DNA from 2 places in the Turicibacter sp. TJ11 genome. Region 1 is predicted to be linked to the other one. Evidence: a T-box and tRNA genes for the amino acid it is inferred to sense, from the RefSeq annotation. Region 1 holds a T-box; the other holds one or more tRNA genes.
What was found. The T-box of region 1 lies ahead of alaS (alanine--tRNA ligase). A T-box ahead of a tRNA ligase gene usually reads a tRNA of that ligase, here a tRNA-Ala.

Region 1 (7,222 bases):
GTGAGCCATCATACCTAGGGCATCGCTAATCGCAATCCCTAGTGTACGTGTTCCTAAGTCTAATCCAAGTGTTTTCATTTTTTAGTTTCAACAAACTTTTCTAATAAGACTTCAATAATTTCATCACGTTCAATTTGTTGGATTTTATTTCTTGCCCCTTGATAGCTTGAAATATAAGCGGGATCTCCTGAAATCAAGTATCCAACGACTTGATTAATTGGGTTATATCCTTTTGTTTCTAATGCATCAAACACATCTGTTAAAATGACTTCAACAGTTTCATTTGGACTTAACTTGCTTTGCAGCGCGTCGTCTAGCATCATAGTATGATTTGACATCATGCAACTCACCACCCATAAATAGTCATTAACTCTATTTTACAATATTGTTAAAAGGATGAAAAGAACTATAAATTATTTTTTAACCATTCATCAACGTTTTGAAGAGCTTCATTGATTTTGCTTGCATCTTTAGCTCCGGCTTGCGCCATATCTGGACGTCCGCCTCCGCCTCCGCCACAAATGCTTGCTACTTCTTTAACAATCTTACCGGCATGAACACCTTGTTTCACATAATCACTTGTCACACCACAAGAGATTGCGACTTTGCCATCAACTGCACTTGCTAAAACAATCACTGCAGATGTTAATTGTTGTTTGAATTCATCTACCATTTGACGTAAATGATTCATATCCACATCTACTAAGTTTGCCGTTAATACAGTGAACCCATTCACTTCATGTGTATTATTGACAATTTCCTTCATTTTTAAATGCGATAATTTAGATTTTAATGATTCATTTTCACGATGTGCTTCTTTTAACTCGTCTAAGACACCTTCCACACGCTCTTCTAGTAAAGCTGGCTTTGTTTTTAATGTCTCAGCTACAGCCGCGAAACGATTAATAAACGTATTCATGTATTCATAAGCGGCTTGTCCTGTTACAGCCTCGATACGGCGTGTTCCAGCTCCAATTCCTGATTCAGACACGATTTTGAATAATCCAATTTCAGATGTATTTGAAACGTGGCATCCTCCACATAACTCGATGCTATACTCACCTGCCTTAACGACGCGAACCGTATCTCCATACTTTTCGCTAAATAAAGCCATGGCTCCCATTTCTTTAGCTTCGTCAATTGTTTTTTCAAACGTTTCAACTGCAAGTGATGCCCAAATTTTTTCATTCACGATTGTTTCGATACGTTGTAACTCTTCGTGCGTTAATCCTTGCATATTTGTAAAGTCAAAACGTAAACGTTCAGCTGAAACTAATGATCCTGCTTGGTTTGCATGCTCACCAATCACATCTTTTAACGCTTGGTGTAATAAATGCGTAGCCGTATGATTTTTCGTTAACGCTAAACGACTATTGACTGTCACTGATGATGTAACTTCATCATTTAACGATAATGTTCCATGAACGTTTACCGTATGTAAATGTTGTCCATTAGGTGCTTTAATGACATCTAATACTTCAATCGTTGCATGAGGAGTTGTCATTGATCCTGTATCAGCTACTTGTCCTCCACTTTCTGCATAAAATGGTGTGACATCTAAAATAACTTGACCTTCACCTGTTAATGACTCAACCATTTCTCCATCTTTTAATAAGAAAATGGCTTTTCCAGTTGCTGTTAACTCATTGTATCCAACAAACGTTGATGCGTCTTTAAAGTTCATTAAAGCTTCGTTTTGTGATTGCATACTAGCCACGTCTTCACGTGCATTACGCGCACGTTCACGTTGTGCTTCCATTTCAGCATCGAATCCTTCTTTATCCACTGTAAATCCAGATTCTTCAGCATATTCTAATGTTAACTCATATGGGAATCCATAAGTATCGTATAACATGAACGCATCTTTTCCGTTGATTGTTTTTGTTTCACTCTTAGCCATTAATTCTGTTAAGATTTTTTCTCCATCCGTTAATGTTTGACGGAAACGATCTTCTTCTGACTTAATGACTTTTTGAACTAATTCAACTTTATCGCAAACATATGGATAGTAATCTTTCATGATATCTGCAACGACTGGAACTAATTCATACATAAACGCACGATCAATTCCTAAGTTTTTACCATAGCGAACCGCACGACGTAGTAAACGACGTAACACGTATCCACGACCTTCGTTTGATAATAAAGCCCCATCTGCTACTGCAAATGTTACTGTACGAACGTGGTCTGCAATCACTTTAAAGGCAACACCTGTTTCCTCTGTATAGCGAACACCTGAAATTTCTTCTGTCTTTTTAATGATTGGCATAAATAAGTCTGTATCGAAGTTTGTTTCTACTCCTTGTAACACACAAGCCATACGCTCAAGACCCATTCCAGTATCTATATTTTTATTTGGAAGTAATGGATATTCACTGCGATCTAATCCTTCTTTTGAATTAAATTGAGAGAAAACGATATTCCAAATTTCAATGTAGCGATCATTTTCAATATCTTCTTCTAATAAGCGGATTCCAATGTTTTCAGGATCGTATTTTGTTCCACGGTCAAAGAAGATTTCTGTGTTAGGTCCACATGGTCCTTCTCCAATTTCCCAGAAGTTATATTCCAGTTTAACGATATGATCTGGTTTAACACCTAATTTAATCCATAAATCATATGTTTCTTGGTCATTTGGATAAATGGTTACATATAATAACTCTTTATCAAATCCAAACCACTCAGGTGAAGTTAATAATTCCCATCCCCAAGTAACCGCTTCTTCACGGAAGTAATCTCCAATTGAGAAGTTTCCTAACATTTCAAAGAATGTATGGTGGCGGGCTGTTTTCCCTACATTTTCAATGTCATTCGTACGAATCGATTTTTGAGCATTTGTAATACGTGGGTTTTTCGGAATTTCACGTCCATCGAAATATTTTTTTAAGGCCGCAACTCCACTATTAATCCATAATAACGTTGGATCATTTACAGGAACTAATGGTGCACCTGGTTCGATCATATGCCCTTTTGATTTAAAGAAGTTTAAATACATTGATCGAATTTCTGAACCTGTCATGTATTTCATCTTTTGTCACCTCTTTTTAAGATTAAGTCTCTTTGAGTATAAAAAAAGCCCTTACGAAATAAGGACGAATTGAACGCGGTACCACCTTAATTTTATTTTTTCATGATGAAAAAATAACACTCAACAGCAATAACGGCGCTCACCGATAGGTTTTACCTACACTCAAGAAGTAGCTTTCGAGTATTTTTCGTTAGGATTTATCTCAGCCTAGAAATCCCTCTCTGTGAAACTTCAAATCTCTACTTTCTTCTATCAACATTTTACTATTCGACTCTATTTTATCTATTTTAACGGCTAGTTTCAAGCTTTTTTTTGGATTTGATGAAAGATTTAGACAAAATGCTAAATCAAATAATAAAAACTCTCTCTTTCGAGAGAGTTTTTATTAAAACGGCATCATATCATGAATGTAATCTTGCCAATGGCACATTTGTTTGCGATATTTTTTCATTTGTCGATGCATTCCTTTTTGATAATAATGTGGATCATCGTAATACATTAAAGTAACGACTAGTGCCACTAAAAATAACACTAATAACATCATCTTTTTCATCTCATTCACCTCACTTAAACATGATAGTTTTAGTTTGGGTGATTTTGATTTTTTTATGACTAAATGACAGCAAAGTTAAACATCCTTTTTAATCCATAAAATCATACGGTGTGATGCCTTCTAATTGCTCTTCATCTAAGTAATCAAAAGGAATGTCATGTTCTTTAAAGTAATCGGCAAATGGATTTTCTTTTAACGTTTGTTCTTTTTGAAGATCAAAACGAAGCCTTAACGTTGTTTGACGTTCTTCTCCTTCATTTTTCACGCCTTTATCAAACGCCGAATACTCGCCAATAATAATGAGTGATTTTTTAGCGCGTGTAATCGCCGTATAAATTAATTTTTTTTGAAGCATGACATGATAAGCATGGGTCATTGGTAAAATAACAATTGGATATTCAGACCCTTGTGATTTATGAACCGATACACAATAAGCATGGGTCAAATTTTGAAGGTCACCTTTTTTATACGTGACTTCTTTCGTGTCAAAACAAGCAATCAGTTTTTCTTCCTTATCCTCATTTTCATTCTTATAAGAAATCCCAATGACTTCTCCTACATCACCGTTCATGACACCTGTTTCAGGTTGATTAGCCAGCTGTAACACTTTATCTCCAATCCGAAAGACACGTTGGCCAAAGACCATTTCACGCTTATTTTCCTCATCAGGCGGATTAAAAATCTCTTGAAGCATTAAGTTTAAGCTATCAATTCCACAATCACCACGATACATTGGTACAAGAACTTGCACATCATTCGCGGTATATCCTTTTGAAATAGCGTTGCTTACAATTTGTTTTAAATACGCCGGAATTTTTTGATGTGAAGACTCGACATATAAACGATCGGGCTTTTTCTCTCGCAGATCCGGTGGTAACTGATGATTTTTAACGGCATGAGCTAAAGAAATAATCGATGAATCTTGCGCTTGACGATGAACGGTTAACAATCGAGTGAGTGGGATGGCGTGACTTTCAATTAAATCTTTTAGCACTTGCCCGGGACCCACCGATGGAAGCTGATTATCATCACCAACTAAAATGACTTGAGCCCCTGTTTTAATACTTTGAAACAACTGATACGCAAGTAACGTATCAAGCATTGAACTTTCATCAATGATAATCAAATCATACTCTAACTGAGAAAACTCATCATGTTGAAACACACCATCCACACCATATCCAAGCAATCGATGGATGGTTGATGCTTTAAGACCTGTCGTTTCAGTCATTCGTTTAGCCGCTCGACCCGTCGGAGCCGCTAATGCAATTGGAAATGGTTTTTCTGACGTGGCGTATTTGTTAGGGTCTAGTGTGACGTTATGAAGATGCGCATAAGCTTTTAAAATCCCTTGAACAACCGTTGTTTTCCCCGTTCCTGGTCCACCTGTAATAATACTTACCGGTTGGGTCAAGGCCATTTTAATCGCCTCTTCTTGTTCGGGTGAGTAGTTAATCGCAAGTTCTTCTTTTAGATGATTGAGTGAATCTTGAATGTCTGTCTCACTTTTAGATACTTCTTCTTGAAGTCTAAGAATGGACTGTGCAATTCCTTTTTCACTATTAACAAGAAGCGGGATAAACAAAAAGTCTCCCTCTATATAAATCTTTTTCTTTTTGATTAATTCTTCAATCTGTCCTTCAATTTGAGAATAATCTAAAAGTTGATTTGATTTTTGATTTAAGTACTGTAAGGCACTTTGTAAGAGTTGCTTATGATAAACATAGGTGTGTCCTTTTTGAATGGCAATTTGGTCAATAACATAAAGCAAAGCCGCACGAATTCGACGAGGATCATCATTTGAAACACCTAATCGTTTAGCCAGTTCATCTGCTTTAATAAAACCAATGCCTTCAATATCATCAATGAGTCGATACGGATTTTCTTGAATCATTTCAAGGGCTTGATATTGATATTTTTTGAAAATTTTCATGACAAGGCGCGGACTTAAATCGTATCCATAAAGAGGAGCTAACACTTGCTCCGTTCCTTGCTGATCAACCAGCGTGGCATACAATTTATCCGCGAGCTTTTTTGATAACTTCGGCACTTCGTCTAACGATTGTCGATTTCGCAAAATGACATCAACTGCATTTTCACCTAATGTCTCAACAATTCGTTCCGCTGTTTTTTGTCCAATGCCTTCAAAAATATCACTGCTTAAATAATGGACGAGCGAAGACTTTCCACGAACACTCACACTATCATAAGCGTTCGCTTGAAATTGCCACCCATACTTCGGATGCTCAATGAGCTGACCGGTAAAACGATAATTTTTTTGAGGAACTAACTTCGGAAAATATCCAGAAACGGTCATTTTATAATGCGTCTCACTTGAATCTAATCCTAACTGATCAACGACTTTTTCATCCACCGTTTTATAGGCTTTTTTAAACTGTTCTTCGTTGCATTGATGTTCGGTCACTAAGACTGTTCCAATAGAGAAGCCGTTGTCCTCATTAAAAAATATATGATCTAAAAATATCCCTTGAATATAACTGGCTTCTCCCATTCACTTTTCATCCTCTCTTAATACATTCGACGCTCTCCATCTTTGAAGGCTGCTTCAATACGACCTCCACCTAAACAAACATCACCTAAATAAAAGACAGCCGCTTGTCCTGGTGTCACCGCACGAACAGGTTCTAACATGCGAACGTTTAACGTCTCATCATCCATCCATTCTAACTCGACGTTAACATCTGGTTGACGATAACGGAATTTCGCGGTACATGTCATGGTTCCTGTAAATTTATCGGTTGGAATCCAGTTCACATTTGAAACGTGCGCTTCATCGGCATACACATAGTCATGATCAAATCCTTGTCCAACATATAAAATGTTTTCTTTTAGATTTTTTCCGATCACAAACCAAGCGTCTCCTTGACCACCAATTCCTAATCCTTTTCGTTGACCAATCGTATAATACATTAATCCGATATGCTCACCCATTACTTCGCCATCTAACGTTTGCATTTTCCCGGGTTGAGCGGGTAAGTAGTTTTGTAAAAATTGCGTGAAGTTACGTTCCCCAATGAAACATACACCTGTTGAATCTTTCTTTTTCGCTGTGGCTAAGTCCATTTTCTGTGCAATCTCACGAACTTCTGATTTTTGTAATTCACCGACTGGGAATAACGTTTTACTTAATTGAGCTTGAGTTAATTGACTTAAGAAATACGTTTGATCTTTATTGTTATCCACACCACGTAACATTTTTACTTCTTCACCGTGTTCAACGCGTGCATAGTGCCCCATCGCAATATAATCACAACCTAAATTCATCGCATAATCTAAAAAGGCTTTGAACTTAACTTCTTTATTACACATAATATCCGGGTTTGGCGTACGTCCTGCTTTGTATTCATCTAAGAAATACATAAACACGCGATCCCAATATTCTTGTACAAAGTCCACTCGGTGAAGTGGGATTCCTAACTGATCCGCTACCGCTTTTGCATCCATATAATCCACTTCTTGAGGGCAAACATCGTCATTGACCGTTGGATTTCCTAAAATATCTGAGTTAGCCGCACTATCCCAGTTTCTCATGAACACCCCTTCGACTTCATAGCCTTGTTCTTTTAATAAATAAGCAGCAACCGATGAATCGACACCACCTGACATCCCAACAATCACTT
Region 2 (7,222 bases), 920 kb from region 1:
AAGAGGAGTCGAACCCCTAACCTTTTGATCCGTAGTCAAACGCTCTATCCAATTGAGCTATGGGCGCTTTTTAAGTTGGTGCCTAGGGCCGGAATCGAACCGGCACGGGTGTCACCACCCGCAGGATTTTAAGTCCTGTGCGTCTACCAGTTCCGCCACCCAGGCATTTTTTATTTCAAGGCACGCACCTTATCTTTTCATAAAAATGGTGTCCTGCAGAGGACTCGAACCTCTGACCCTCTGATTAAAAGTCAGATGCTCTACCAACTGAGCTAGCAGGACATCATTGGCTGGGCTAGCTGGATTCGAACCAGCGCATGACGGAGTCAAAGTCCGTTGCCTTACCGCTTGGCTATAGCCCATCATTTAAGTGGTGGTGGGGGACGGATTCGAACCGCCGAACTCGGAGAGAGCGGATTTACAGTCCGCCGCGTTTAGCCACTTCGCTACCCCACCAACTGGTGCCGGAAGCAGGACTTGAACCCGCAACCTACTGATTACAAGTCAGTTGCTCTACCAATTGAGCTATTCCGGCTGTTATTTAATTATGGTGGAGGATGACGGGCTCGAACCGCCGACCCTCTGCTTGTAAGGCAGATGCTCTCCCAGCTGAGCTAATCCTCCACTTAATGGTGACCCGTACGGGATTCGAACCCGTGTATGCATGCGTGAAAGGCATGTGTGTTAAACCGCTTCACCAACGGGCCATTAAGTTTATTTAATGGCGCCCCAACTAGGACTCGAACCTAGGACCCCTTGATTAACAGTCAAGTGCTCTAACCAACTGAGCTATTGAGGCATTTATTCGGCCCAGCGACGTCCTACTCTCGCACTTGCGTACTACCCTCGGCGCTAAGGAGCTTAACTGCTGTGTTCGGTATGGGAACAGGTGTGCCCTCCTTGCCATCATCACTAGACCTCTGAAAGATTCGTTAATCTTCCAAAACTAGATATCTTCTTCAGTTTCGTTGGTTAAGTCCTCGATCGATTAGTATCAGTCCGCTCCATGTGTCACCACACTTCCACTCCTGACCTATCCACCTCGTCGTCTTCAAGGGATCTTACTTCTTTCGAATGGGAAATCTCATCTTGAGGGGGGCTTCACGCTTAGATGCTTTCAGCGTTTATCCCGTCCACACGTAGCTACCCAGCGATGCTCCTGGCAGAACAACTGGTACACCAGCGGTGTGTCCATCCCGGTCCTCTCGTACTAAGGACAGCTCCTCTCAAATTTCCTACGCCCACGACGGATAGGGACCGAACTGTCTCACGACGTTCTGAACCCAGCTCGCGTACCGCTTTAATGGGCGAACAGCCCAACCCTTGGGACCGACTACAGCCCCAGGATGCGATGAGCCGACATCGAGGTGCCAAACCTCCCCGTCGATGTGAACTCTTGGGGGAGATCAGCCTGTTATCCCCGGGGTAGCTTTTATCCGTTGAGCGACGGCCCTTCCATTCGGTACCGCCGGATCACTAAGCCCGACTTTCGTCCCTGCTCGACTTGTAGGTCTCGCAGTCAAGCTCCCTTCTGCCTTTACACTCTTCGAATGATTTCCAACCATTCTGAGGGAACCTTTGGGCGCCTCCGTTACTCTTTGGGAGGCGACCGCCCCAGTCAAACTGCCCACCTGACACTGTTCCCTGACCCGATGAGGGCCACGGGTTAGAACCCCAGTAACACAAGGGTAGTATCCCAACAGCGACTCCACCAAGACTGGCGTCCTGGTTTCTTCGTCTCCTACCTATCCTGTACATGTGCCACCAGTGCTCAATATCAAGCTACAGTAAAGCTCCACGGGGTCTTTCCGTCCTGTCGCGGGTAACCTGCATCTTCACAGGTACTATGATTTCACCGAGTCTCTTGTTGAGACAGCGCCCAGATCGTTACGCCTTTCGTGCGGGTCGGAACTTACCCGACAAGGAATTTCGCTACCTTAGGACCGTTATAGTTACGGCCGCCGTTTACTGGGGCTTCAATTCAAAGCTTCGCTTGCGCTAACCTCTCCTCTTAACCTTCCAGCACCGGGCAGGCGTCAGCCCCTATACATCACCTTGCGGTTTAGCAGAGACCTGTGTTTTTGATAAACAGTCGCCTGGGCCTATTCACTGCGGCTTGCTTTCACAAGCACCCCTTCTCCCGAAGTTACGGGGTCATTTTGCCGAGTTCCTTAACAAGAGTTCTCTCGCTCATCTTAGGATTCTCTCCTCGCCTACCTGTGTCGGTTATCGGTACGGGCACTTACTAAATTAACCCTAGAAGCTTTTCTTGGAAGCGTGACGTCAGTTGACTTCGCCTATTGGCTTCGGCATCACAGCTCAATGTTATGCCATGCGGATTTGCCTACATGACCACCTCACTGCTTACACGTGAATCCATTCACACGCTCAACTTAGCCTTCTCCGTCACTCCATCAGTTTAATAAGTGGTACAGGAATATCAACCTGTTGTCCATCGGCTACGCCTTTCGGCCTCACCTTAGGTCCCGACTTACCCAGGGCGGACGAGCCTTCCCCTGGAAACCTTAGGCTTTCGATGGATAGGATTCTCACCTATCTTTCGCTACTCACACCGGCATTCTCACTTCTAACCGCTCCACAGCTCCTTCCGGTACTGCTTCTCCGCTGTTAGAACGCTCTCCTACCACTGACTCTAAAGTCAATCCGCAGCTTCGGCGGTCCGTTTAGCCCCGGTACATTTTCGGCGCAGAGTCACTCGACTAGTGAGCTATTACGCACTCTTTAAAGGATGGCTGCTTCTAAGCCAACCTCCTAGTTGTCTGTGCATCTCCACATCCTTTTCCACTTAACGGACACTTGGGGGCCTTAGCTGGCGGTCTGGGCTCTTTCCCTTTTGACCATGGACCTTATCACCCACAGTCTGACTCCCGATGATATCTATCTGGCATTCGGAGTTTGATTGAGATCAGTACCCCGAGGTGGGGCCATCACCCATTCAGTGCTCTACCTCCAGTAGACTTAACATCGAGGCTAGCCCTAAAGCTATTTCGGAGAGAACCAGCTATATCCGTGTTCGATTGGAATTTCACCCCTAGCCACAAGTCATCCAAGCACTTTTCAACGTGCCCTGGTTCGGCCCTCCAGTCAGTGTTACCTGACCTTCAGCCTGCTCATGGCTAGCTCACACGGTTTCGGGTCTACAACATCGTACTCATCGCCCTATTCAGACTCGCTTTCGCTACGGCTCCGCATCTTCTGCTTAACCTCGCACGATATCGTAACTCGCCGGTTCATTCTACAAAAGGCACGCCATCACCCATGAACGGGCTCTGACTAGTTGTAGGCACACGGTTTCAGGTTCTCTTTCACTCCCCTTCCGGGGTTCTTTTCACCTTTCCCTCACGGTACTGGTTCACTATCGGTCACTAGGTAGTATTTAGCCTTACGAGATGGTCCTCGTTGATTCCGACGGGATTCCACGTGTCCCGCCGTACTCAGGATTCCTTCCATGCATTTCACAATTTCACCTACGGGACTCTCACCCCCTACGGTTGGCCTTCCCAGACCATTCGGCTATCATGATTTGTCAATTCTGAAGGTCCTACAACCCCGGACAAGTCCGGTTTGGGCTCTTCCCACTTCGCTCGCCGCTACTACGGGAATCGATCTTTCTTTCTTTTCCTCCAGGTACTTAGATGTTTCAGTTCCCTGGGTCTGTCTCCAATCTGGCTATGTATTCACCAGATGGTGCTAGCGTATCACCACTAGCGGGTTTCCCCATTCGGATATCCCCGGATCAATGCTCACTTACAGCTCCCCGAGGCGTTTCGCCGTTTGTCGCGTCCTTCGTCGACTCCTAGTGCCAAGGCATCCTCCGTGCGCCCTTATTCACTTAACCTATTTTAAATCTATTGATTGTTTCTTCTGAATGAAGATATCTAGTTTTCAAAGATCAACGTTTTTGGTGGAGACTAGGGGGATCGAACCCCTGACCTCCTGCGTGCAAGGCAGGCGCTCTCCCAGCTGAGCTAAGTCCCCATGTATGGTGGGCCTAAATGGACTCGAACCATCGACCTCACGCTTATCAGGCGTGCGCTCTAACCAGCTGAGCTATAGGCCCATACATGTTTCTTTTATCGGAAGAAATTCTTCCAAAACTAAACAGAACGTCGCTTTCTCCATAGAAAGGAGGTGATCCATCCCCACCTTCCGGTAGGGATACCTTGTTACGACTTCACCCCAATCATCTACCCCACCTTAGGCAGCTCCCTCCTTGCGGTTAGGCCACTGACTTCGGGTGTTGTAAACTCTCGTGGTGTGACGGGCGGTGTGTACAAGACCCGGGAACGTATTCACCGCGACATTCTGATTCGCGATTACTAGCGATTCCAACTTCATGTAGGCGAGTTGCAGCCTACAATCCGAACTGAGATTGGCTTTATGAGGTTTGCTCCACGTCACCGCTTCGCTTCTCTTTGTACCAACCATTGTAGCACGTGTGTAGCCCAGGTCATAAGGGGCATGATGATTTGACGTCATCCCCACCTTCCTCCAGTTTGTCACTGGCAGTCTCGTTAGAGTCCCCAACTGAATGCTGGCAACTAACGACAGGGGTTGCGCTCGTTGCGGGACTTAACCCAACATCTCACGACACGAGCTGACGACAACCATGCACCACCTGTATCCATTGTCCCCGAAGGGAAAATCCTATCTCTAGGACGGTCAACGGTATGTCAAGACCTGGTAAGGTTCTTCGCGTTGCTTCGAATTAAACCACATGCTCCACCGCTTGTGCGGGTCCCCGTCAATTCCTTTGAGTTTCAGTCTTGCGACCGTACTCCCCAGGCGGAGTGCTTAATGCGTTAACTTCAGCACTGAGGTTCGACCCCCAACACTTAGCACTCATCGTTTACGGCGTGGACTACCAGGGTATCTAATCCTGTTTGCTCCCCACGCTTTCGCGCCTCAGTGTCAGTTACAGACCAGGAAGCCGCCTTCGCCACTGGTGTTCCTCCATATCTCTACGCATTTCACCGCTACACATGGAATTCCACTTCCCTCTTCTGCACTCAAGTTGACCAGTTTCCAATGACCCTCCACGGTTAAGCCGTGGGCTTTCACATCAGACTTAATCAACCACCTGCGCGCTCTTTACGCCCAATAATTCCGGATAACGCTCGCCACCTACGTATTACCGCGGCTGCTGGCACGTAGTTAGCCGTGGCTTTCTCATAAGGTACCGTCACACTCTAGCCATTTCCTACTAAAGTCGTTCTTCCCTTATAACAGAATTTTACAACCCGAAGGCCTTCATCATTCACGCGGCGTTGCTCGGTCAGGCTTTCGCCCATTGCCGAAGATTCCCTACTGCTGCCTCCCGTAGGAGTCTGGGCCGTGTCTCAGTCCCAGTGTGGCCGTTCACCCTCTCAGGTCGGCTACGCATCGTCGCCTTGGTAGGCCGTTACCCTACCAACTAGCTAATGCGCCGCAGGCTCATCCATCAGCGGTGCCAGGAGCACCTTTAAACTTTCGTCCTATCCGGTATTAGCGATCGTTTCCAATCGTTGTCCCCGTCTGATGGGCAGATGACCTACGTGTTACTCACCCGTTCGCCGCTCACCACCGAAGTGGTTCGCTCGACTTGCATGTATTAGGCACGCCGCCAGCGTTCATCCTGAGCCAGGATCAAACTCTCCATATTAAATGTTTGTTTTTATCCTAAGCTTCTGTTCGAAACTTTATCTTAAAAGTAAATGTTTCTTGACGTTCTGTTTAGTTTTCAAAGAACTTCTCATCACCTTGTTTTGGCGACTTTATTAGTTTATCATGTCTCACTTTTTCTGTCAAACACTTTTTTAAACTTTTTTTAAAAATCTTTTTGATTTCTATTGTTTTTGTTTATCGCTCTTGGCGACTTTATTAGTTTATCATGTCTCACTTTTTCTGTCAAACACTTTTTAAACTTTTTTTTGAAATCTTTTCGATTTCTGTTATTTTTTATTTATCGCTCTTGGCGACTTAAATATAATATCATTACATTTTTTCATCGTCAACAGTTATTTTTATTTTTTTACACTTCATTGAATTTTTTTTATTACTAGATCAACGAATATGTTTATCTTTCTCATTTTAATGCTTATATTAAGATTAAATTTACTTCTAACCGGCCATTCCCCATTACTACTTCTCTTAAGATTACTCTATGTTAATTATAAACCTCTATGTAGGGGCTAATTCAAACCTCAAAAACATATATCACTAAATTAGAATTTATCTCTCTTAGTTCTTACCGATATTTCATTACACCATCTAACTTTACAGGCACTTTCGATAATAAAAAAAAGGAACCACAAATGTGGTTCCAATAATAAAATTAACGTTTTGAGAACTGTGGTGCACGACGAGCAGCTTTAAGTCCGTATTTTTTACGTTCTTTAGCACGTGAATCACGAGTTAATAATCCCATAGGTTTTAAAGTTGCACGGTATTCAGCGTCAACTTCTAATAATGCACGAGAGATTCCTAAACGGATAGCTCCAGCTTGTCCTGTTAAACCTCCACCGTTAACGTTTACTAATACATCATATTGATTAGTTGTTTCAGTTAATGTTAATGGTTGCATGATATCTAAACGAGTTGCTGCAGAAGGAATATAATCTTCAAATTCGCGACCGTTGATAATTACTTTTCCAGTTCCAGGTACTAAACGTACACGTGCAACTGAGCTTTTACGACGACCAGTTCCTAAGTATTGTACTGTCATATAGTGTTACCTCCCTCTTAATTATCCACGAAGTTCGTAAACTTCAGGTTTTTGTGCTGCATGTGGATGCTCAGATCCAGCATAAACAAATAATTTTTTACCCATTGCACGTCCTAAACGTCCTTTTGGTAACATACCTTTGATAGATAACTCTAACATACGCTCTGGTGTATTTTCGCGCATTTGTTTTGCAGTACGAACTGTTAATCCACCTTGGTATCCTGAGTGACGGTAGTATAATTTGTTTTCTAATTTATTTCCTGTTAAAGTGATTTTATCAGCATTGATAACGATCACATAGTCTCCACAATCAACGTGTGGTGTGAAAGTTGGTTTATGTTTTCCACGTAAAAGTGTTGCAACTTCTGTAGATAAACGTCCTAAAGTTTTATCTGCAGCGTCTACAACAAACCATTTACGATCTACTTCATGAGATTTTTGCATAAATGTTGTACGCATTGTCCTGCCTCCTACTTCTTTCGCTTAAGTTATTTTTCA

Region 2: it encodes a tRNA-Ala, which carries the amino acid that the T-box ahead of alaS (alanine--tRNA ligase) is inferred to sense. The anticodon was not compared.

Annotation. Positions count from the first base shown of each region.
Region 1 covers NZ_CP069349.1:898,527-905,748, forward strand. The annotation lists gene ruvX (Holliday junction resolvase RuvX) at 1-78, opposite strand, end outside; gene JRC48_RS04220 (IreB family regulatory phosphoprotein) at 75-320, opposite strand; gene alaS (alanine--tRNA ligase) at 407-3,028, opposite strand; T-box leader at 3,086-3,293, opposite strand; gene JRC48_RS04230 (hypothetical protein) at 3,414-3,581, opposite strand; gene JRC48_RS04235 (ATP-dependent RecD-like DNA helicase) at 3,670-6,093, opposite strand; gene mnmA (tRNA 2-thiouridine(34) synthase MnmA) at 6,111-7,222, opposite strand, start outside.
Region 2 covers NZ_CP069349.1:1,819,157-1,826,378, forward strand. The annotation lists tRNA gene JRC48_RS08705 (tRNA-Arg) at 1-67, opposite strand, end outside; tRNA gene JRC48_RS08710 (tRNA-Leu) at 77-165, opposite strand; tRNA gene JRC48_RS08715 (tRNA-Lys) at 207-282, opposite strand; tRNA gene JRC48_RS08720 (tRNA-Gln) at 288-362, opposite strand; tRNA gene JRC48_RS08725 (tRNA-Tyr) at 372-456, opposite strand; tRNA gene JRC48_RS08730 (tRNA-Thr) at 460-535, opposite strand; tRNA gene JRC48_RS08735 (tRNA-Val) at 549-624, opposite strand; tRNA gene JRC48_RS08740 (tRNA-Glu) at 631-707, opposite strand; tRNA gene JRC48_RS08745 (tRNA-Asn) at 723-799, opposite strand; rRNA gene rrf (5S ribosomal RNA) at 809-917, opposite strand; rRNA gene JRC48_RS08755 (23S ribosomal RNA) at 969-3,859, opposite strand; tRNA gene JRC48_RS08760 (tRNA-Ala) at 3,924-3,999, opposite strand; tRNA gene JRC48_RS08765 (tRNA-Ile) at 4,005-4,081, opposite strand; rRNA gene JRC48_RS08770 (16S ribosomal RNA) at 4,146-5,662, opposite strand; gene rpsI (30S ribosomal protein S9) at 6,335-6,724, opposite strand; gene rplM (50S ribosomal protein L13) at 6,746-7,183, opposite strand.